One region of the Virgibacillus sp. DJP39 genome, then DNA from elsewhere that is predicted to be linked to it. Evidence: riboswitches for the same ligand, from Rfam matches in the RefSeq annotation. Region 1 holds a riboswitch; each other region holds the start of a gene.

The links. Region 1 has a riboswitch for S-adenosylmethionine ahead of ACOI1D_RS12945 (homocysteine S-methyltransferase family protein). Riboswitches for the same ligand answer to the same signal wherever they lie in the genome.
Region 2: it holds a riboswitch for S-adenosylmethionine, as region 1 does, so the genes downstream of both, ACOI1D_RS19560 (aminotransferase class I/II-fold pyridoxal phosphate-dependent enzyme) here and ACOI1D_RS12945 (homocysteine S-methyltransferase family protein) in region 1, are expected to answer to the same signal.
Region 3: it holds a riboswitch for S-adenosylmethionine, as region 1 does, so the genes downstream of both, ACOI1D_RS02155 (methionine ABC transporter ATP-binding protein) here and ACOI1D_RS12945 (homocysteine S-methyltransferase family protein) in region 1, are expected to answer to the same signal.
Region 4: it holds a riboswitch for S-adenosylmethionine, as region 1 does, so the genes downstream of both, ACOI1D_RS03205 (methionine ABC transporter ATP-binding protein) here and ACOI1D_RS12945 (homocysteine S-methyltransferase family protein) in region 1, are expected to answer to the same signal.

Annotation. Positions count from the first base shown of each region.
Region 1 is NZ_JBMERP010000038.1:22,935-27,282, reverse strand. Features, by position in the region: gene ACOI1D_RS12950 (5-methyltetrahydropteroyltriglutamate--homocysteine S-methyltransferase) at 151-1,248, opposite strand; gene ACOI1D_RS12945 (homocysteine S-methyltransferase family protein) at 1,315-2,364, opposite strand; SAM riboswitch class I at 2,464-2,564, opposite strand; partial or broken gene proB (glutamate 5-kinase) at 2,744-3,520, shown strand; gene ACOI1D_RS12935 (fumarylacetoacetate hydrolase family protein) at 3,575-4,348, shown strand, end outside.
Region 2 is NZ_JBMERP010000103.1:3,132-9,602, forward strand. Features, by position in the region: gene ACOI1D_RS19550 (sensor histidine kinase) at 1-612, shown strand, start outside; gene typA (translational GTPase TypA) at 688-2,520, shown strand; gene ACOI1D_RS19560 (aminotransferase class I/II-fold pyridoxal phosphate-dependent enzyme) at 2,574-4,331, opposite strand; SAM riboswitch class I at 4,438-4,554, opposite strand; gene ACOI1D_RS19565 (hypothetical protein) at 4,925-5,185, shown strand; gene ACOI1D_RS19570 (hypothetical protein) at 5,413-5,730, shown strand; partial or broken gene ACOI1D_RS19575 (PQQ-dependent sugar dehydrogenase) at 5,840-6,471, shown strand, end outside.
Region 3 is NZ_JBMERP010000003.1:61,252-67,722, reverse strand. Features, by position in the region: gene sufC (Fe-S cluster assembly ATPase SufC) at 1-145, opposite strand, end outside; gene ACOI1D_RS02170 (hypothetical protein) at 471-641, opposite strand; gene ACOI1D_RS02165 (MetQ/NlpA family ABC transporter substrate-binding protein) at 863-1,717, opposite strand; gene ACOI1D_RS02160 (methionine ABC transporter permease) at 1,730-2,398, opposite strand; gene ACOI1D_RS02155 (methionine ABC transporter ATP-binding protein) at 2,388-3,419, opposite strand; SAM riboswitch class I at 3,584-3,696, opposite strand; gene ACOI1D_RS02150 (thioredoxin family protein) at 3,773-4,084, opposite strand; gene ACOI1D_RS02145 (toprim domain-containing protein) at 4,098-4,457, opposite strand; gene gcvH (glycine cleavage system protein GcvH) at 4,585-4,968, opposite strand; gene ACOI1D_RS02135 (arsenate reductase family protein) at 4,999-5,355, opposite strand; gene ACOI1D_RS02130 (acyl-CoA dehydrogenase family protein) at 5,956-6,471, opposite strand, start outside.
Region 4 is NZ_JBMERP010000005.1:3,281-9,751, reverse strand. Features, by position in the region: gene ACOI1D_RS03210 (pyridoxal phosphate-dependent aminotransferase) at 232-1,404, shown strand; SAM riboswitch class I at 1,474-1,583, shown strand; gene ACOI1D_RS03205 (methionine ABC transporter ATP-binding protein) at 1,672-2,685, shown strand; gene ACOI1D_RS03200 (methionine ABC transporter permease) at 2,675-3,340, shown strand; gene ACOI1D_RS03195 (MetQ/NlpA family ABC transporter substrate-binding protein) at 3,358-4,185, shown strand; gene ACOI1D_RS03190 (YwbE family protein) at 4,238-4,435, shown strand; gene ACOI1D_RS03185 (M3 family oligoendopeptidase) at 4,784-6,471, opposite strand, start outside.

The DNA.
Region 1 (4,348 bases):
AGAAAAGTTTAATTCATGACACTTTAATATATAAAGAAGAATTTTGCAAGGGGTGAATTTAAATTTTCATTTTAATTAATATACGGGATGCAACTCACCTTTGTTAATTGCATCCCGTTTCATGGTGCCTAAACTTTACTCTTATTTTTTTTAACCCCAAAATTCCTTCGCTATATCAACAACAAGTTTCAACTTCGCCCATTGCTGTTCTTCAGTTAACTTATTGCCATGGTGGGTTGATGCGAATCCACATTGTGGACTTAGGCATAACTGTTCAAGTGGAACATATTGTGAAGCTTCTTTAATGCGTGCTTTGATTGCTTCTTTGTCTTCTAATTCACCAGTTTTGGAGGTTACGACACCTAGAACTACTTGTGCACCGCCATTTGGAATATGATCTAGTGGTTTAAAATCTCCTGAACGGTCATCGTCATATTCCAGGAAGAAACCTTCAACATTTTCCTTTGCTAACAGGGTTGGTGCGATAAGTGCATAACTTCCTTCAAATGCCCAGGTAGATTGATAGTTTCCACGACATAAATGAGTTGTCACGACTAGATCTTCTGGTTTATTTTCCAAAGCACCATTAACAACACGTAATGCTAAATCAATTAGTTGTTCTCTTGAATATTTTCCGTCACTAAACGGAATATCGGGTGCGGAAAGCCCTGCAATGTAAACATCGTCTAATTGTAAATAACGTACTCCTGCTTTGTAAAATGCCTGTATTGCATCCTGATAAGCTTTTATAATGTCATTTGCATATTCTTCAATGTCTGAGTAAACAGCTTCATTTTGAATACCAACATTAAATAACTGATTTGGGCTAGGTATTGTTTGTTTCACAACTGCGCGGCCGTTAACGATTTCGTTTAATTCAACAAAGTCTTTTATATGTGGGTGGTCTGGGTTAAAAGAAACCTTTCCAGTGTTTCGTACATTGTATTTCTCTGTTTCCACTCCTTCGAACAAGTATCCCTGGTCTGGTACAAATCCTTCAAAGCCGTTTAAATGCTCAAGAAAGTCTAAGTGGAACCATGTACGTCTGAATTCACCGTCTGTAACTAATTCGAAACCAAGCTCAATTTGTTTATCAACTACCCGCTTAATTTCTTTTGTTTCAACTTCACGTAATTGTTCAGCTGTGATCGTTCCTTCTTTAAATTCTTTTCTTGCTTTGTGCAGGTTTTCTGGACGCAATAGGCTTCCAACATGATCCGCTCTGAATGGTGCTTTAGTTAAAGTAATTGACGTTGTATATTCCTACTTCCATTTATGATTTTGATGTTAAATAATGCTATGATTTAATCGGAGTTAGGCTTTTAATCGATAGCTCAAATTGTTCTCTTTTAGGGTTTCGTCTTTTCCAAATAAGAAATGTTTCTTCATGTCAGGGGAATACTTTGAATTAACTGCCTCAACACCGACAGCTTCTGCTACTGCGCGTAACATTGCTGGTGATGCCCCACAGCATAATCCGATGTAATTCACGCCTATATCCTTTGCTTCTTTTGCCCATTCTGCCAATTCATAACGATTATGATAAAGTGGGTCAAGAGCAGTCGGGAAAGTTGTTTCTGTAGGTAAATGACAACTGCATCCTCCATCAGGTAAGTTAAAGAATGTTGGATTTTCCTCCGTCGTGCGATAAGGAATCGGTAGAGCTCCAACATAACCATCCACATTATCTCTAATTTTTGCAATATATGGCTGCATTGTATCAGGTCCACGGAAACAGTTCATTCCGACTACCAAAGCACCCTTTTCTGAAAGTATTTTGCAGGATTCTTCAACACTGAATCCATCTCTTAAAATATTTTCTCCCATCAATCCTAGCGTAATAACCGCTGGAAGATCGTGCTTTAGTATTTCCTCTAATGCAATGACCGCTTCTTCGTGGTAATAAAATGTTTCCCCATTGATATAATCTACTGCTTCTTCTTTTGACCACTTAACCATCTCTGCAAAAATTTCTCTTACTTTGGTATGTGATTCGGGATCTTCAGGATCAAAGATGTTTGTATTTGATATATTGCCTGCCACTAACGCTTCTTCTACAGGGTGCTCTTTGGCAACTTCTTTAGCTAAGCGGATAGCATTTCTGTTAAGTGGTTCTAGTAAATCCTCCTTACCAATGATACGCATTTTCTCTCTATGCGCATTATATGTAAAGGCTAGCACAACATCAGATCCAGCTTTCATATAATCTCTATACGTTTCTTTCAGGGCATCAGGATTATCCAGTGCAACCTCGGGTACAAATGATCCCGCCTGTAAATATCCCCTGCGTTCTAATTCAAATAAGTAACCTTCACCTGCAATGACAGTTCCATCTTTCAGTCGATCTTCCAAACTACGCTTCATTCTTTTTCCTCCTTTTATTTCTTTTACTTTTGTATCACCAAAAATAAAAAAGCCACTTCTATAAATAAGAAGAGGCTTAGGCACCGTGGCTAGTTACTCTTCTTATCTTCAAGCCTTGCGCTTCTGGAATTGGCACAGTACAAAAGTAGTCTGTTGCCGAGGTATCAAAGGGCCAGTCCCTCCACCTCTCTGGATAAGAAAATTACATATTTAATTTGTATTTAATTAGTAGCATATATGTGATACTATTTAAAGTCAAGTAGAAAATTGAAAATTATTTATAGTTAAACAAAACGACACTGACATATACTAGCTATCAAACCATCACAGATTAACTGCCTGTCAGCTTTAAATAAATTTTTCCTGAGGAAGTGTAACTGTGAAGAAAAAGCGCATAGTTGTTAAAATTGGCAGCAGCTCTTTAACAAACGTAAAGGGTGAGATTGACCACGCAAGGTTAGATGATCATATTCAAGCGCTTGTGGAACTTCGTAAAGCAAACCATGAAGTAATTTTGGTCTCTTCAGGTGCAGTAGCAGCTGGATTTATAAGATTAGGTTATTCTTCTATACCGAGTACTATCAAAAGGAAACAGGCAGCGGCAGCAGTTGGCCAAGGTTTATTAATTCAATCCTATATAGAAAAATTCAGGGATTTAGAGATTGTTCCTGCACAGTTGTTATTAACACGGGATGACTTTTCAGACCCCGAACGATTCAGAAATGCACTTTCTACTATAACAGAGCTTTTAGACCACGGGATTTTACCGATAATAAATGAAAATGATACTGTTGCTATTAATGAGTTAACTTTTGGTGATAATGATATGTTATCCGCGCTTGTTAGTGGGTTTGTTAATGCTGATCAATTAATTATCTTGACGGATATTAATGGACTGTATGATGAAAATCCAAAAACAAACCCATTAGCAAAAAGATTGGATTATATTGAAAACATTGACGATGAAATGATGGAAGCAGCAGATAGTTCAGGTTCTAAATTTGGAACTGGTGGAATGAAGTCAAAGCTTCTTGCAGCAAAAACTGCTATGTCGTTGGGCGTGCCCATCTTTATCGGTGATGGGAGAGGGGAAAAGAAGTTGCTTGATATTTTAGATGGCTCAGGTGATGGCACTTATATATCTAATCCCTCAATCGAATACAGTGACGCAAGCAAATAAAACGTTTTTAACACACGAGGAGAGGTTTTAATGAAGCTAGTTAGCTATAAACATAAAAGTGAAGAACATGGAACTTTTAGAATTGGTTGTATGGTAACGAATAAAGTCGTTGATTTGCAGGAAAGTTATTGTGCATTATTAATTTCCAAAGGAGACAAGGAGTCTGCCCAGTTGATTGATAATCTGCTCCCGGCTGATCCTTCTTTATTCTTCTCAATGGGTGAAAGTGCATTGAAGAGGGCAGAGGAAGCTTTTGATTACAGTGTGGGTCAATCAGGTGAAAAGATGACATTTAATCAGGATGAAGTCAGTTTAGGGAACCCGATTGCATCTCCTTCAAAGATTATATGTGTTGGAAAAAACTACGCAGAACATGCTTTGGAGATGGAAAGTGATATTCCTGAATTCCCAGTCCTTTTCGCAAAGTTCAGTAATGCTTTAATTGGTCCAGAAGATACTATACAAAAATCGTCTTTTACAGAAAAACTTGATTATGAAGTGGAACTAGCGGTAGTCATTGGTGAAAAGGCATCACATATAAGTAAGGATAATGCGCTAAAGTATGTAGCAGGGTACACAATTGCAAATGATATCTCTGCACGTGACCTGCAAAAAAGAACGCCGCAATGGCTTCAGGGTAAGACGTTAGACAATAGTACTCCGGTTGGCCCATGGGTTGTGACTCCTGAGGAAGCTGGCAATCCATCCAATTTGTTCATTCGCTCATTTGTTAACGGCGAGAAACGTCAGGAATCTAATACGAGCAACATGATTTTCGATGTTCCGTTCTTAATAGAATTTATC
Region 2 (6,471 bases), on a different contig from region 1:
TTAAAGACACCTTTAATGACCATCCAAGGATATGCTGAAGGAATACGTGATGGTGTTTTTGATAAGGAAGAAAAGGGAAAAGGTTTAGAAGTGATGGTTACCGAGGTGCACAGACTTAAGAAAATAATTAATGAAATGATCCTCCTTGCGAAACTTGATAGTGATCAATCCTCCTATCAGCCTGGAAATGTTAATTTAAAGGAAATTGTCGATCAAGTATTAGACAGAGCATTGCCCATAACGAACGAAAAAGAAATCCGGATTTTACACGAAGTGGATGAAACACTGGATGTGCATGTTGACCCTGAAAAACTATTGCGTGCCTTGTTGAATATAACGTTTAACGGAATCCGCCATGCGAACTCTAAGGTAGTAATAAATGTCAGGCAAATTAACCGCATGATTACAATTAGTATTGAAGATGATGGGGAAGGTATAGACAAAGAGCTAATGCCTCAAATTTTCCATCGTTTTATTAAAGGTAATAAAGGAGAGACGGGACTTGGTCTTGCAATTGCACGTGCAATTGTACAACAATCAGGCGGAAATATTACGGTTGGTACCTCAGAACTTGGTGGTGCTAAATTTATCGTAGCGTTCTCAGAAAAATAAAATTTTGAAATAGTGACAAAGTGTGATACAATATTATAGTTTGAGTTATCTGTAACGGAAGAGGAGCGTACTAATATGCAATTAAGAGAAGATATTCGGAATATCGCGATCATCGCCCACGTTGACCATGGTAAAACTACACTTGTGGATCAATTATTAAAATACTCGGGTACATTTCGTGAAAATGAACAAGTGGAAGAACGAGCTATGGATTCAAATGATATTGAGCGTGAACGCGGAATTACGATTCTCGCTAAAAACACAGCGATTAAATATAATGATATAGCGATCAATATTTTAGATACACCAGGACATGCTGATTTTGGCGGAGAAGTGGAACGTATCATGAAAATGGTTGACGGTGTTTTGTTAGTCGTTGATGCATATGAAGGGTGTATGCCACAAACACGATTTGTTTTAAAGAAAGCATTAGAACAAAAACTTACTCCAGTAGTAGTGTTAAATAAAATTGACCGTCCAGGAGCGCGTCCAAGTGAAGTAATTGATGAAGTGCTTGACTTATTCATCGAACTTGGAGCTGATGATGAGCAGTTGGAATTCCCTGTTGTTTATGCATCCGCGTTAAATGGTACATCAAGTGATCAACCTGATAAACAAGAAGAAACAATGGACCCTGTTTTCAAGACGATTTTAGAAAATATTCCAGCACCAGCTGATACGTCAGTAGACCCTTTGCAATTCCAGGTAGCGTTACTTGATTACAATGATTACGTTGGAAGAATCGGTGTAGGCCGTGTATTCCGTGGAACAATGAAGGTAGGACAGCAAGTTGTTTTAATGAAGGAAGATGGGACACAGAAAGCATCCCGTATTTCTAAATTATTCGGTTTCATTGGCCTGAAGCGTATCGAAATTGAAGAAGCAAAGGCAGGAGATATTGTTGCAGTTGCAGGGCTTGAGGATCTAAACGTTGGGGAAACAATTTGCCCACCGGATCATCCGGAAGCTCTACCATTCCTTCGCATTGATGAGCCAACTTTACAAATGACTTTCCTTGTAAACAACAGCCCATTTGCAGGAAAAGAAGGTAAGTATTTAACATCAAGAAGAATAGAAGAGCGTTTATTAAAGCAACTTGAAACAGATGTTAGTCTGCGTGTTGATCCAACAGAATCACCAGACGCATGGGTTGTTTCAGGTCGTGGAGAACTGCACCTATCTATTTTAATTGAAAATATGCGTCGTGAAGGCTATGAGTTACAGCTTTCTAAGCCACAGGTAATCATCAGAGAAATTGATGGTCAAAAATGTGAACCAGTAGAGCGTGTACAGGTTGATGTTCCTGAGGAATACACTGGTGGTGTAATGGAATCACTTGGTGCACGTAAAGGTGAAATGGTTGATATGATAAACCATGGTAATGGTCAGGTTCGTATTGAATTTAAAGTTCCTTCACGCGGATTAATTGGTTATGCTACCGAATTCATGTCTCAAACACGTGGTTATGGAATTCTAAACCATACGTTTGATAAGTATGAACCAATCATCAAAGGTCAAGTTGGTGGTAGAACGAAAGGTGTTCTAGTTGGACTTGACACTGGAAAAGCATCCACATACGGTATCATGCAATTGGAAGACCGTGGTGTAATCTTTGTTGAACCAGGTACAGAACTATATGCTGGTATGATTGTTGGCGAGCATAATCGTGACAATGACTTAACAGTTAATATAACAAAAGAAAAGCATTTGACAAACGTTCGTTCAGCAAATAAAGACCAAACGTCTACGATTCGAAAAACAAGAACAATGTCGTTAGAGGAAGCAATTGAGTACCTTAATGACGATGAATATTGTGAAGTAACACCTGAATCAATTCGTTTACGTAAAAAAATCCTGAACAAAAGTGAACGTGAAAGAGCTTCAAAGAAATCAACTTCTATAGGATAAATAAAAACAGTGAGAGCTAATTAATTTAAGCTCTCACTGTTTTTTTGGTTCATTTACACTTCAACAGGTGTATTGGCAGGATTGTTCCCTCGTACACGGATAGCTTCCTGATAAGGATTTTTGTTTGAAACGAGAGTAATTCCAGCTGCACCAGCTTGGTCTGTAAGATGATCATCGGCTAATGGATTTTCAACCCACAGAATTCTACCCTGTTTGTTGATGAGCTGTTCAATTGTTGTTGGCAAAACCTTACCGTTTAACCATACTGCATCAACGCCATAAGGGACTTCGTCAAGCTGTTTATAGGATTCCTGACCAAGGATTTTTTCTTCTGATTCGCTAATCGCTACAAGATGGAAACCGAGATTTTTAAGTTGTTCAGCACTACTGTAGTGACTACTTGACGAATCATCAAGGCCAAATACTGCTATTACTTTTTTGCTTACTGCCCCATTGTCCCGTTTAAAAGGAGAGCCTACTAACCATTTAATGGCGTCGTCTGTAGAGGAACTGATTGTTTCAGCTGAATTTGTTGCTTTAGCTATGGCTTGATCCAAATCTGCTAAAATGTCTTCAGTGGATTCAATTCCGATAGATAAACGAACCAGTTCCTCTGTAACACCGCTTTGTTTTAAACCCTCTTCACTTAGCTGTTGATGGGTTGTTGAAGCTGGATGAATAATAAGCGATTTTGCGTCGCCAACATTCGCAACATGCGACCAGAGTGTCACACTGTCAATCAGCTTTTTGCCTGCCTCAAGACCACCTTTAACCCCAAAGGTTATTACGGATCCAAATCCATTGTTAAAATATTTTTTTGCCAAACTGTGAGATGGATGGTCTTTAAGTCCAGGATAATTCACCCACTCGACTGCTGGATGTTTCTCTAGGTATGCAGCGACTTCCTTTGTATTCTTATTGTGACGTTCAATACGTAAATGTAATGTTTCTAAGCCTTGTAAAAGTAAAAATGCACTGTGTGGACTTAAGGCCGCGCCAATATCACGGAGAAGTTGAACCCGTAATTTAATTGCGAATGCTGCCGGGCCTACGTCAATATAACGGAGTCCATTATAGCTTTCATCGGGTTCAGTAAATCCAGGGAACTTTTCATTATCAAAATTAAAACGGCCCCCATCAACAACAACACCGCCAATCGTTGTACCATGACCACCAATCCATTTGGTTGCAGAATGTACCACGATGTCAGCACCGAAAGTGAGTGGTTTTGTAACATATGGAGTTGCAAATGTATTATCAATAATTAATGGGATGCCATGCTCATGGGCGATTGCTGCGACGGTTTCAACATCGAAAACATTAAGACTTGGGTTCGTAATAATCTCTCCAAAAACAGCTTTTGTTTTATCAGTCAGTGCTGCACGGATTTCTTCTGGATCGGTAGCATTAACGAATTTAACATCTATTCCATAGCGTGGTAACGTATTCGCAAACAGACTGTATGTCCCGCCATATAAATTACTATCTGCAACAATCTCATCACCTGCACCAGCCACGTTTAAAATTGCAAGTGTAATTGCGGCCATACCAGAAGATGTTGCGACAGCAGCAACACCATCTTCAAGCAAAGCTATTCGTTGCTCAAAAACATCTACTGTAGGATTTCCAATGCGAGTATAGATATTTCCGGGTTCTGCAAGACCAAATAAGTTTTGTGCATGTTCTGTATCGCGAAATAAATAGGAAGTTGTTTGATAGATAGGGACAGCTCGTGAACCTGTTGTTGGGTCAGGTTGCTGACCTCCGTGAAGCAGTACTGTTTCCGGGTTGTGAAGATTGAAATTTGACATTAATAATTCCTCCTTTAGTGGTAGGCTATTAATGGTCTGGGAGTATAAAAAGGAGGGAAAATAAAAAACCACCTTCCTAAGAAGAGGGCGTTTGTAACCGGTCCTCCCCTTATCTTCCAGATCATTATTGACCTGTAGGATTTAGCACCTTTCACAGCTAAAGTATAGCCAGATGGTTGCTGGGCTTCACAGGGCCTATTCCCTCCGCCGCTCTTGATAAGAGTTATTTGAATTTAACGATAATTATATATCCAATAGTTACTTCCGTCAACCATTAATTTATAAAAAATTGTTGTAGGTTATAAAAATCTATAGACCTTGTCCTAGCCTAACTTCGGGATATACACTATCACTCCGAGTAAGATGTGTTATCTACTCAACCATGGATACAAAAAATAATAATTCATTTTTTCAGAGTTATCTATGAATTATTGGATTTATGGTAAAATAAATATAAATTTAGTACAGAATCTAATTTTGAGAAGGCTTTCATTGCTGTGTTTACCATTTTTTCAGCCCCTTACTTTTTAACCGCAATTCTCGTAGGGATAACTGTATTAAGTTAATGTACTATATTTAAGGGGTAATGAAATTTGGATATATTTTTGTTGGTTATGATTGTTTTTTTCAGCTCTGTAGCTTTTTATTCAATACATCTATTCCTGCCAAAAAAGAAGAAACTTAAATATGTTATTTGTTCGGTTTTTATCTTATTTAGCATTTGTGCTTGGTTATATGTCTGGTTTGGAAAAGGATGGGTGGCATCTGCAGTATACGGAACCACATCATTAATCCTTGGGGTGATTTTGTCCACTATTGCCTTAACTTTTGATTTATATGATAAAAAGAAATAGTGAAATCCATAGATTATTATCAATAATTCCTTCTACATGAGGCCAACGGAATAAAGATTTCATAAGCCAAACTGGAAGGTTATTACTTAATCCAGCTAAACAGTTTTATTTTTCTATAAGGTATATGAATAAATCAGAGCTTGTATGTAAAAAGCATTAGTGAATAAGAGTCAGAGACTTTTTAGTGATTTTGTTCGTCAGATATACCAAGAAAGGATAGGGTTATCATGAGAAAAATATTAGCACTTGCGTCTATGGTAATTCTTCTGTTCGTTATGAGTTGTGTTAACGACAATGAAGCAAACTTTCAAGGGGAAATTATTGAAATGAAAGAAGAAAGTATCCTTGTAGCAAATAGTGAAGTAGACCCAGAAGCAAGCTATCCAACTTATGATATTTTGGTGGATAACAAAACTGAAATCAGTGGAGAGGTTGCAATTTTTTCAGAGTTGAAGTCAGGCCAAAAAGTAAAAATTTGGGTTGTAGATGTTGGACCTAATAATCAAATTGATAACAAAGTAGCGGATAAAATCATTGTTCAGTGAAGATATATCCAAGCAAAAAAGCGGACACCAGGAACGTTATTTTATGGGATTTGAAGCTTATACAAAACAACGTTAAACTATAGCAAACAAAACTAAGTTGGGAGAGATAATGTTGAAAACTTTCTTTGCAGCATTCTGTTTACTTTTTTTACTAGTTGGTTGTTCAGAAGAAACAGTTGATAAACAAACTCCACCCAACAGTAATGCGGAATTCAGCGTTATTGCAAAAAATTTAAATGAACCGTGGGAAATACAACTTATAAACGAAACGTTCTATATTAGTGAAAGAACTGAAGCAATTGTAACAGTAGAAAATGGGGATCAGACAAGGAAAACAGTTAACTTTGACCAAGAAATATCAAATCAGGCAGAAGCTGGCCTGCTGGGTATAGCCATTAATGAACCAAAAGAAGCCTTTGCTTATTATTCCTATCAGGAAAATGGAGAATATTTTCAACGTGTTATTAGAATGAGAGAAACCAAAAATAGTTGGCAGGAAATAGAGATATTGCTCGACAAAATTCCAGGCGGTAAATACCATCAGGGTGGAAGAATTGCTATCGGTCCAGATGACAAGCTGTACATTACTACTGGTGATGCAACTGTTGAAAACAATGCACAGGATTTGGATAGTCTTTCGGGAAAGATTCTGCGAATGAACATGGATGGTTCAATCCCAAAGGAGAATCCATTTGATGACTCCTATATTTATTCATATGGGCACCGAAACCCCCAAGGGCT
Region 3 (6,471 bases), on a different contig from region 1:
ATGCTAGTGTCGATTTACCAGTTCCATTTGGGCCCATAACAGCGTGGAATTCGCCACCTTTTATCGTTAGGTTTACACCTTTTAATATTTCACTATCTTCAATTGATACATGAAGATTCTTTATTTCTAGCGTTGATCCTGCCATATCGATACCTCCAGTTACTTTTTTATATTAATTTTTCAAATGGATTGTTTATATCCATTCTCAATTTATTCTCATTATAATCTTAAAGCATTTTGCAATTATTATCAACTGTTACAACTATGTACATCTTAGGTATAGAAGACCTTATTTCTCATGATTCTAAAATAATTGAAACTATGGGTGCACATTCTTACAGTTTGTCCCAATATGACACATTTTTACATGTTAACTGAGAAATCATTTTGTCCGGTACTCTTGAAGTTTTATTGAAAAAGAAAAATTGGCAGTGTGAAATTTTCACACTACCAACATCGTAAAATTTATTTTATTTGTGTAATTGGCTTACAAAATCGGCAGTTATGTTTTTGCATTTTTCATAATCATTTTGACGTCTCTTTTCGACTGCAATTTGATTCTCGAGCTTTCGACTGTACTCCGCAAACCCCATTTTATGTGAGCTTTGCATCGCTTTCTCCATTTCTGGAGTGTAATTCATTCGTATACCACTATAAATAGTGAATCATCCTTTCGATTTAATTACAAGAACTATTTTATCATATATACATTACCCTTCACAAAAGGCAAATAAACCTAGGATGACCGATTGAATTGAATAATTCGTCAGAATATAAAGATAACAACTTTATTCTTACTACTAAAGCCATTTTCTTTCATTTACTTATTATTACTACAAATTTACTTACAAATTCAGAAAAGTTATTTCTTTCCGTCTACTGGGACAACTGCTCCATCAAATTCATTAACGATGTAATCTTGGATTTCTTTAGAATGTAACACATCGACTAACGTGTTTAATGCCTTGTTCTCTTTGTCTTCTGTTTGAACAGCAATTACATTCACATATGGAGATTCATCGCCTTCTAAGATTAAAGAATCTTCCATAGGATTAAGCTCAGCTTGAATTGCATAATTTGTGTTGATTGCAACTAATGCGTCCTCTTCAGACTTATACATATCAGGTAAAAACGCTGCATCAATATCTGCAGAGAATTCCAAGTTTTTTGGGTTTTTAACAATGTCGTCAACAGTCGCTTCGATCTTGTTAACACCTTCTGCCAACTCAATTAATCCTTTACTTTCTAACAGAGAAAGTATTCGTCCATGATCAGCAACTGAGCGACTCATAATTACCTCAGTTCCCTCTGGAATTTTTTCAACACTATCGATGTTTTGAGAGTAAATTCCAATTGGTTCGATATGAATGCCACCAATTGAAGTAAAGTCATATCCCAGCTCTTCTTTTTGGTTATTTAAATAAGGAATGTGCTGGAAATAGTTCGCATCCAAATCACCACTTGCTAAATCTTGGTTAGGTAGTACATAATCCTGGTACTCTTCAATTTTCAATGTAATTCCTTTTTCTTCGAGAATTGGTTTAACTTGTTCTAAAATTTGCGCGTGTGGCACACTGGATGCTCCAACTTTGATAACTTCATTACTTTTTTTCTCGGAACTATTGGTAGTTTCTTGACTGCTTTCTTCTTTGCTACCTCCACAAGCTGCTAATGCTAATACTAATAAAATTGAAACTAATGCTAAAATCTTTTTCATTATTCTCGCTCCTTATCTTTTATCTAATTTGTTGGATATAAAGTCTCCAATGAACTGAAATATAAACACAATAATTACAATCAAAATGGTACAGACCAGTACGACATCAAAATCATGACGTTGGAACCCGTAGAAATACGCATAGTTTCCAAGTCCTCCTGCACCAATGACTCCAGCCATTGCGGTATAACCAATTAATGCTATTGCTGTAACCGTCAGGCCCGACACAAGTGCTGGCATTGACTCAGGTAACAATACACGAAAAATAATTGTACGGGTTTTCGCTCCCATAGCCTTTGCTGCCTCGACTACACCCTTGTCAACTTCCTTTAACGCTATTTCAACCAACCTACCATAAAATGGTGCTGATCCAATTATTAAAGCTGGCAGTGCCGCGTTTGGACCTCGTATGGTACCAATTAAAAACTCGGTAAACGGGAATAATAGTAGGATCAAAATTATGAATGGAATAGCACGAAAAACATTTACAATAGCCGCTACCAAAAGATTAACCGACTTATTTTGCCATATTCCATCTTTTGCAGTCAGATATAGTAGCAGGCCAAGAATAATTCCTATGATAAATGTTCCAATCAAGGAAAGAATAGTCATATAAAATGTTTCGTAAGTAGCCAGCCAAAAATCCTGTACATCTAAATTTGGAAATAACTTAGTGAGCATCTCGAATCACCTCAACTTCCACAGAGGTGCCATCATTCACAAAACTTATTGCTTTATCTAGCTCAGCATCTTCCCCATCCATTCGGACAAATAGCGTTCCGTATGCGCCTCGCTGTGTCTGGGTTATTTTACCTTGCAATATTGTAATATCAATGTTGTACGTTTTTGCAAGATGACTTATTAAAGCCTGATTTGTTGTTTCACCAATAAAATGAAGACGTACAATTCTCCCCTGGTCGTAGCTTTCAATAAGCTGATTGATACCTTCATTTTCATCATCAGTACCCATCACCTGCTGAACAAATTTCTTTGTAACCTGTTGTTGTGGTCTTAAGAAGATATCGAGAACATCTCCTTGCTCGACTATCTTACCGTTTTCCATAACAGCAACCTGATTACATATTTTTCGGATAACATGCATCTCATGAGTTATTAAGATAATTGTTAAGCCAAGCTTTTCATTAATATCCACCAATAAATCCAGAATAGAATTCGTTGTTTCTGGATCCAGTGCAGAGGTTGCCTCATCACAAAGTAAAACTTTAGGATTGTTGGCCAATGCTCTTGCAATACCGACTCGTTGCTTCTGACCACCACTCAACTGTGATGGATATGCATCCTCTCGACCAGCCAGTCCTACTAAACCAATTAACTCAGTGACGCGTCGTTCGCGTTCAGACCTTGATACCCCAGCTATTTCAAGTGGAAAAGCGATGTTATCTCTTACGGTCCTAGACCATAAAAGATTAAAGTGCTGAAAGATCATTCCAATCTCTTGCCTGGCAATACGCAGCTGTTTGGTGTTAAGTGCAGTAATCTCTTGTTCATCAATTACTATCCGACCACTCGAAGGTTCTTCAAGACGGTTTAACAGGCGTACAAACGTACTCTTACCGGCACCACTGTAGCCAATAACACCAAATATTTCACCCTCTTTTATTGTCAACGACAGATCATCGACTGCACGAATTGTTGATTTATTTGCTACAAATTGTTTACGTAAACCTTCAATTGAAATCATGTCAAACCTCCTTATGTCAAACATATTATTTTTAGAAAACTTGGCTTATCGCCAAGCCTTAGTTACATTTTTGCAGAATGAAAGTTTTATACTTTCATTACCAAAACCCAAAAAACGCCCTTCTGTAAGAGAACAGAAAGACGTTAAAAATAAGTCTTTACGTCCCCCCATCTGTCAAAGCAGCTGCTTTGCAGGAGTTAGCACCTTTCAAACAATAAATTGTTTGAAGGTTGCCGCGGTTTCTTAGGGCCAGCCCCTCCACCGCTCTAGATAAGAGAGTAAAATTATTCATTTAGTGTAAAAAGTATAAATCATATCCTACCACCTGTTTAAAGGTCTGTCAACATAAAAAATCAGGTCGCGAAAAGCTGTGGCTCATATTTTACTAAATAGCTATATATATTAGCTATTGATCGAAATGCATATATCTTTTCTTTAACCTGACTTTGGTCAACTACCAATAGACATGGAACACTTTCAACCTGCACTTCCTGCATGAATTCAGGATGTACGGATGCATTCATTTCGAAAAAAATATCCTCTTTATGGACTGATTCAATTTTGTTTAGCATTGTTTTAGCTAAGTGACACGTACCACAAAAAGGGGTATAAATATACAACAAAAAATGATCTTGCTGTAACACTTTATCTGTTATTGGTTGCATTACTATCACCTAATCACATAGTTAAATAGATAGGATTAACATCAATTCTTTTGTTTATTAATCCTATCGCAAGAATCGATCTTGGAGTTGTGGCTACTTCACGATACTCACTGCTCACATGAATATGCTCAGCATGCGGGAGTTCACGAGATAATTGCTTACGAAGCTTTATACCAGCAGCATCTTCATCTGCAAGAATAAAAACTTCTTTGTTATATAAATCATATGTGTCTAACATCTCATCAAATTTCGCTACCCCAAGAGTCCCGTTTGTACAGATAATCGTAATTGGTTCGCTGATTATCTTTTCAATCTGCTTCTTATCAGTTAATCCTTCAACAATAATTACTTTTTCAGATTCAGGTGTTATCATGACATATCACTCCTCATGAAATCAAGCCAAAACTTTCATACTATATTAATATGATGATAATAAGGCTGACTATACACCTTTTTAAGCAAGGAGCCAGTCAGCCTTTAATAATTATTGTTTAATTATATTAATCTTCTTCAATTACTGCTTCGTATTTTTCAGCAGTTAGCAATTCATTTAATTCTGATTCATTTGATAGTTCTACTACTACCATCCATGCTTTTTCATATGGAGACTCATTAACGAACTCTGGGCTATCTTCTAAATCTTCGTTGATTTCAACAACTTTTCCACTTACAGGAGCGTATAGTTCAGAAACGGTTTTAACTGATTCAACACTACCAAAAGGTTCATCAGCTTCTATGTCGTCCCCAACTTCTGGGAGTTCTACAAATACGATATCACCTAGTTCTGATTGTGCAAAATCTGTAATTCCAATTCGCACCTTTCCATCTTCTTTTTTTACCCATTCATGTTCCTCTGAATACAATAAGTCTTTTGGTAAGCTCATTAAAATCCCTCCGATAATAAGTTCTGGTTCCTAATGCCATGTATGATTAAAGATGTCTTCTTTAAATCCAATTGTAACCTTTTTGCCATCTGTGGTAATTGGTCGTTTTATTAACATACCATCAGAAGCTAAAATTTTGGCCATTTCCTCGTCAGATGCACCGCTGATTTCATCCTTGATATTTTTTTCCCGATAACTTTTCCCACTAGTGTTGAAAAACTTCTTAGCAGGAAGGTCACTTTTGTTCATCAAATCTAAAATATCCTGTTCTGAAGGTGTATGGTCAACAATATGTACACTAGTATAATCGATATTGTGATCATCTAGCCATTTCTTCGCTTTCTTGCAAGTGCCACAATTAGGATACCAATAAAATGTTAAAGCCACAAGCATTCCCCCAAACATTTCAATTACTGCCTATTTATTATAGCAAAATTGTACTTGATGGTCGAAAGAATTGTTTTAATTATAGGCTCTTTTCGTAAGTTTGTTGCACTTTAAGCTTTGCAGTTGATACATACTGCGACGTAATGTACCGCTGCGGAAATACACTACGCTTTCCGCGGGAGGCTTCGTGTATTTCCTTCGCTGTCGTAGTACTTAACAAGCGGTCATTCATCTAATCTTACTGATTGGAGCGGAGGGCAGTCGACTCCTGCGGGAACAGCACGTGTCTGAAGACCCCGCAGCGGTGGTTTCCCGCGAGGAGTCTGAAGCCGTGCCCGCGGAAAGCGACTGCCCGTAGCGGAAATCAATCTAGCGATAAATTACGTCGTAGTTTATACATTTTGTGTCAAAACAACTATCTTTTTGAAAACAGCCTTATTAGTAGAAAACCTTGGTTGTACTTATGGAGAAAGGAAATTTTTTATACTTTCCTTACTCCTAAGAAAGTCAGTAGAAAAACCCCGAATTCGTCAATTCTAATTTGTAGCCTTTACGTGTAAAAAAGCTGCAACCAGATGATTGCAGCTCTAAACCATATTTTTATACTACATAACGTTCTTCTTTAATGATTGTTGCAGCGATTTCACGTTTCTTCGCAATAACATTTGTTGGTGTATGACGTGTTAACTTGCGTAATGACGAAAGCATCATCCGTAGGTTGTCACCAGATTCAATTGCAATTAATGTTTCTTTTGCATCGGCCTCAACTCGGTTAAATGCTTCTTGTACATAAACTTGTGTATAAAGAAGTTTTTGTTTGTTTTTCTCTTCGCCTGTTTTATTAATTGCTTTTTCAGTACGAAGAATTGCAGATTCCATATTGTAGACTTCTGCGGTCATATCCGCTAGGTTAACAAGAATTTCTTGCTCATTTTCCAGCTTTTTCATATATGTTTGTGCAGCAAGACCCGCTCCAAGCAATACCATTTTCTTAGCGTTTCTTAGTAGATATTTTTCTTGTTCAAGTGTTTCTGTACCCACTTCTTCTGGCATCATCATCATTAATTCTTCTTGTAAGCTCTGTGCTTTTTGAAGTAATGGCAACTCACCTTTCAT
Region 4 (6,471 bases), on a different contig from region 1:
AGTTTATTCTATCACAATTGCTTGTTTTATAACATGATTCCGACAAGGGAAGCAGTAATTGATTTGCATATTAAGTACCGGAAATCGTAATGAACTGATTGTTATATAGCAAGTGGTGAAGTATTTCTTCAAAATTTTTGTTTGATCCTAGTCGCTTCTTTTTCCTTCTTTACAAACTTTTCAACCAAGTCTATTATTAGTTACAATTAGTAAAGTGGGGAAGTGACGTAAATGCATAAATTTGAGCAATCCGATACATTAAAGCGGCTGCCTGAACAGTTTTTTGCGAAGCTTGTAAAAAAGGTTCAGCAAATAAAAAGTGAGGGACATGACGTAATAAATTTGGGGCAAGGGAATCCTGATTTACCTACACCAGAGAATATAGTAGAAGCTTTGCGTGATGCAGCGCAAGATCCGATTAATCATAAATATTCTCCTTTTCAGGGCTTTTTATATGCGAAAAAAGCAATGGCGGATTTTTACAAAAGGGAGTATGGAGTTGAGGTAGATCCAGAAACGGAGGTAGCACTATTATTTGGTGCAAAATCTGGACTCGTAGAACTAAGTCAATGTTTGTTAAATCCTGGTGATTTGGCATTATTGCCCGATCCAGGTTATCCAGATTACATGTCTGGGATTGCACTGGCAAATGCAAAAACAGAATTAATGCCTCTGCTTGAGGAAAACAATTTTTTGCCTGACTACAGAAAAATTTCTGAGGATGTTTTTCAAGAAGCTAAATTGATGTTTTTAAATTACCCGAACAACCCGACATCTGCGACTGCAACAAAAGCTTTTTTCGATGAAACAGTTTCTGTAGCCAAAAAAAATAATATCTGTGTTCTTCATGATTTTGCGTATGGTTCAATTGGCTTTGATGGTCAAAAACCACAGAGCTTCTTGCAGACAAAGGGAGCGAAGGACATTGGTGTAGAAATGTATACATTGTCAAAAACCTATAATATGGCTGGGTGGCGTGTTGCGTTTGCAGTGGGGAACAGCTCAGTAATTGAGAGTCTCAACTTAATCCAGGATCATTTGTTTGTGAGTTTGTTCGGTGGTGTACAATATGCTGCAGCCGAGGCATTAAATGGTAATCAGGATACGGTTGAGGAGTTGGTATCTATCTATGAAAGTCGACGTGATTGTTTCATCGAGAAACTAAATGAGCTCGGCTGGAAGGTACAGGCTCCAAAAGGAACGTTTTTTGCATGGCTACCAGTACCAGAAGGATATAGTTCAGAGGAATTTGCTGACTTATTATTGGAGAAAGCCCATGTTGTTACAGCACCAGGGAATGGGTTTGGAGCTGCTGGGGAAGGTTACGTCAGAGTAGGATTGCTGGCAGACGAAGCTAGATTGACAGAGGCAGCCAGGAGAATAGGCGAGCTGAAAGTTTTCTGAAAAAGGTTATTGACAAACGGATCAAACGGCTATATGATTAGTCTTAATTAATTTTTACAACAACTACATATCTTATCCAGAGTGACGGAGGGATCAGGCCCGTTAATGTCACAGCAACCTTCCTTTTGGAGTGGTGCTACTTCCTGCAGAATGAAGTTTACCATTCTGAGAGATAAGGATTGAATACAACAATCAACCCCTCTTTCATTATGGAAGAGGGGTTTTTACGTTCCAATCTTTAGAGTGAGACAAGAAAGGGGACAGCTGATGATTGAACTTCAGGATATAGAAAAGATTTATTTTACAAAAAATCAACAAGTAGTTGGTGTTGATCGTGTTTCATTGGAAGTCAACAAAGGTGAAATTTACGGGATTGTTGGCTACAGTGGTGCTGGTAAAAGTACGTTGCTCAGGTGTATGAACATTCTGGAGCGTCCAACTTCAGGAGCTGTCCTTGTTGGCGGTGTTAACTTACTAACGTTGTCACCAAGAGAGTTGCGAACAGCAAGACAATCAATCGGAATGATTTTTCAAGGATTTCATTTAGTCGCTTCTAAAACAGTATTTGAAAATGTGTCATTTGCATTAAAAGCAGCGGGAATTGGAAAGGTCAGTCGTAAATATAGAGTAATAGAACTACTGGAATTAGTAGGTTTATCTGACAAAGTTAATCATTACCCAGCTCAGCTAAGCGGTGGTCAAAAGCAGCGAGTCAGTATTGCCAGGGCGCTTGCGAATAATCCGAAAGTGCTATTGTGTGACGAGGCAACGTCATCACTTGACCCCAGCACTACCAAGTCCATCTTGGCTTTATTGAAAAAAATTAATACAGAACTTGGCATCACAGTGGTTTTAATAACACATGAGATGGAGGTTGTAAAAGAAATTTGTCATCGTTGTGCAGTTATGCAGGATGGCCGGATTGTTGAGAGAGGTCCCGTATATGACATTTTCTCAAAACCAAAAGAGGAGCTAACCAAAAACTTTATTCAAACTATATTACAATTTACTTTACCTGAAAAGCTACTGGCTGCGTGTGAGGGTACACTAGTAAAGCTTCAGTTTCGAGGAAAGCTTGCTGAAGAAGCAATCGTATCCGATATGTTGCAGGGCTTTCAGGTTAGCGGAAATATTTTACACGGAAAAGTTGAATATATTCAGGATGCACCACTTGGAATCTTTATTATGGAATTGAACGGAAGTAAGGATGAAGTGGAAAAAGCAATTGCTTATTTAGAGAATCGCGTGAAACAGGTGGAGGTGATTCAATATGGAATTTAGCCGGTTGATTGAAATTTTGCCAGAGTTAAATACTGCTTTCTTTCAAACACTGTACATGGTTGGTATTGCGCTGCTTGTTGCTATTGTGATCGGTCTTCCGCTTGGGATTCTGTTATATGTGACTGACAAAGGGTTCTTTTTGGAAAATAAAGTAGTAAAAGGTATTGCGGGTATAGTCACAAACCTTATTCGCTCCATTCCATTTATCATTCTACTAATATTTCTGTTACCTTTTACAAACGAAATATTGGGGACAACAATTGGTCCAACTGCAGCGGCAGTACCGTTATCCGTTGCAGCTATTCCATTTTTTGCGAGAATAGTAGAGTCCTCAGCCAGGGAGATTGATAGAGGAGTAATTGAAGCAGCGATTTCAGTAGGTGCCTCTCCTTGGATGATTATAAAGGATATTATCTTGCCTGAAGCAAAACCAGGGATAATTAGTGGCCTTACAATTACAACAATTAGCTTAATCGGTTATTCAGCGATGGCTGGTGCAATTGGCGGCGGAGGTATTGGAGATTTGGCGATAAGATATGGTTATTACCGCTACGATGATTTAGTAATGTACACGACGATAGTAGTCTTAATAGTACTAGTTCAAGTGATTCAATATACAGGGGACTTTATTGCAAAAGCAGTAAACAAACGATAAAAGGGAGGAATTATAAAATGAAAAAAGGTTTAGGATTAATTTTTACTTTATTAATAGTGTTGGTGCTTGCTGCTTGTGGATCAAATGAGGGTGCAACTGGTGGATCAGGTGATGACAAGAAGGTAATCAATTTTGGCGCAACGGTCGGACCTTATAGTGACATGGTAACAAAGGCATTGAAACCATTACTTGAGGAAAAAGGATACACGGTTAAAAATACGGAGTTTAGTGATTATATACAACCAAACAAGGCGCTCCACAACGGTGACTTGGATGCCAATTTATTTCAGCATAAAATATATTTTGAAGCCTTTGAAAAAGAACATAACATGGATCTATCTGAAATAAAAATAGTACCAACAGCTCCAATGGGTGTTTATTCAAACAAATATGATTCACTAGAAGCAATCGAGGATGGTAGTGCAATTACAATTGCAAACGATCCAACTAATCTCGCAAGAACTTTAATTATGCTACAGGATGCTGGATTAATAAAAATTAAAGACGATATTGATCCACTACGTGCAACTATTGATGATGTAATTGAAAATCCTAAAAATCTTGTTTTCCAACAAGTAGAAGCCGGGCAATTACCGCGAACCGTTGAGACTGAAGATTTGGCAGCAGTACCGGGGAATTATGCACTAGCAGCAGATTTAGATTTACTAGATGCATTGGTTCTTGAAAATATGCCTGATGATTATCGCAACAGGGTAGTTGTAAATACAAAAGATCTAGATACAAACTGGGCAAAGGATATCAAAGAAGTTATTGAATCACCGGAATTTGAAGAAATTATCGATGAGAAGTTTAAAGGATTTGGTAAGCCGGAGTGGATGAAGTAAGCAAGATTCTCATGTATAATGAAACTAGCTTTAGCTAGAGAGGGTCGTTAACATGACAGTTGATGGAAGATACCGGGATCAAGTGCATCCGGGGCTGGAAGTAGATGTAGTATTAAAAAAAGACCAACGTACTGGTCAACTGACTAATGGTGTGGTAAAGGATTTGTTAACAAAATCTTCATTTCATCCACACGGAATAAAAGTTCGCCTTGAAGACGGCCAGGTTGGTCGTGTGAGTACTGGCAAATAAAATAACCGCTACCTCTATTAAGTGGGGGTAGCGGTTATTTTTTCTAACAAGACACCTAAACAGCCACGTCCAGCTCCAGCGCCCATTACCTAGTGTCGCACATGACCTCCTTACGATAACAGTTCGACATTAGTCGAACGTCCTACAGCTTACGCTCTTCATGTTTCCTATATCTCATAAAGGATGTTCGATTAAAACCGCCACTTTGCGTGGGCACAGGACATACGGCAATAAACGGGCGCCTACGCTTTTGTTAGCAGGTAAGAAAGTAATAAGTCCTTTCTTAATTCATAAGTGCAACTAGGGCTTTCGCCATTAAGGCTTGGCGATAAGCCAAGTTTTCTAATCTTAAAGTGATTTGTCGTCGACTGAATCCAACCATTTTTCAATAGTCTCTACTATAGATTCTACGGTTCCTTCTTTAAAAGGAGATTGCAAATTTGCTGATTCTACTAAGCTGAGAAATGGCTTTTTACCGCCTAGTTGACATAATTTTATGTAGTCATTCCAGGCTAACTGATGATTTTCTTGTGCGCGCTGCCAGAATTGGAAGGCACAAATTTGTGCAAGCGTATAGTCGATGTAATAAAAAGGAACATCATAAATATGACCCTGGCGCTGCCAGAATCTACCGGACTCAAAGTATTCATTTCCATCGTAATCCCGGTGTGGTAAATAGATTTTCTCGAGCTTTTTCCATGCCTGGTTACGTTCATCTGGTGACCACTCTGGGTTCTCATAAACGAGATGTTGAAATTCATCAACGGCAACACCATATGGCAAGAACTGTAAACCATCTGCTAAATGGGAGTACTTGTACTTTTCCGTATCTTCTTTGAAAAACAATTCCATCCAGGGCCATGTAAAAAATTCCATGCTCATGGAGTGGATTTCAGCTGATTCATGGGTTGGCCAGATATATTCAGGAATACCAATATTACGGCTTTCGTAAACCTGAAATGCGTGTCCTGCCTCATGTGTCAGTACATCTATATCACCAGAGGTACCATTGAAGTTGGCGAAAATAAACGGTGACTGGTAATCGTCGATAAACGTGCAGTATCCACCAGCTTCTTTACCTTTTTTCGCTTCTAAATCCATCAATTTGCGATCTAACATATAATGGAAAAATTCATTTGTTTCTGCTGATAATTCCTCATACATTTTCTTTCCATTTTCTATAATCCATTCAGGTGTACCTTTTGGAATTGCATTGCCTGTTTTAAATTTAAATGATTCGTCATAGCTTTTAAGTGAATCAACACCAATTCGTACTGCTTGTTTCTCGTAAAGCTTTGTAACAAGAGGAACGATGGATTCGCGAACTTGTTTTCGGAAAATAGATACATTGCCAGCATCATAATCAATACGAAGCATGCGGATATATCCCAACTCCACAAAGTTCTTATATCCTAATGTTGTTGCGATTTCATGGCGGGTTTTCACCAGTTGATCATAAATCGTATCAAATTCCTCTGCATGCTGGGCAAAAAATCCAGCGCTTGCTTCAACGGCTTTCTTTCTAACTTCCCTAGTTTTGTCCTGTGCAAAAGGACTCAGTTGGGCAAGAGTTAACGTTTTCCCTTCAAATTCCACTTCTGCTGACGCTACAAGCTTAGAATATTTAGAGGTTAGCTTATTCTCTTTTTGAAGCAACTTCATTACTTTAGGATCAAATGCTTTGATTTCAAAATCTGCAATTTGGAATAACTGTTCTCCCCACTGCTTTTCTAAATCATCACGGTAAGGTGATTTGACTAACTCCTTGTAGAAATCGGTATTAATTTCTTTGATTTCGGGATCAATGTCGTCAAAGAAGTCACGTTCCTTTTGATAAAAGTCATCGTTTGTATCAATGGATGAGCGGATGTAGACAAGGTTAAACAGCGTTGATAAATGATTTCGAAATTCGTTAATTTCATTAATTGCTTTGTTAGCTTCCTCAATCGAGGATGCTGTCTTAAATGTGTTTAGTAGACTAGTGAACGCACTTTTTTCTTTCCCTAGATTTGGGCGTTCATAGTTAAAATTATCAA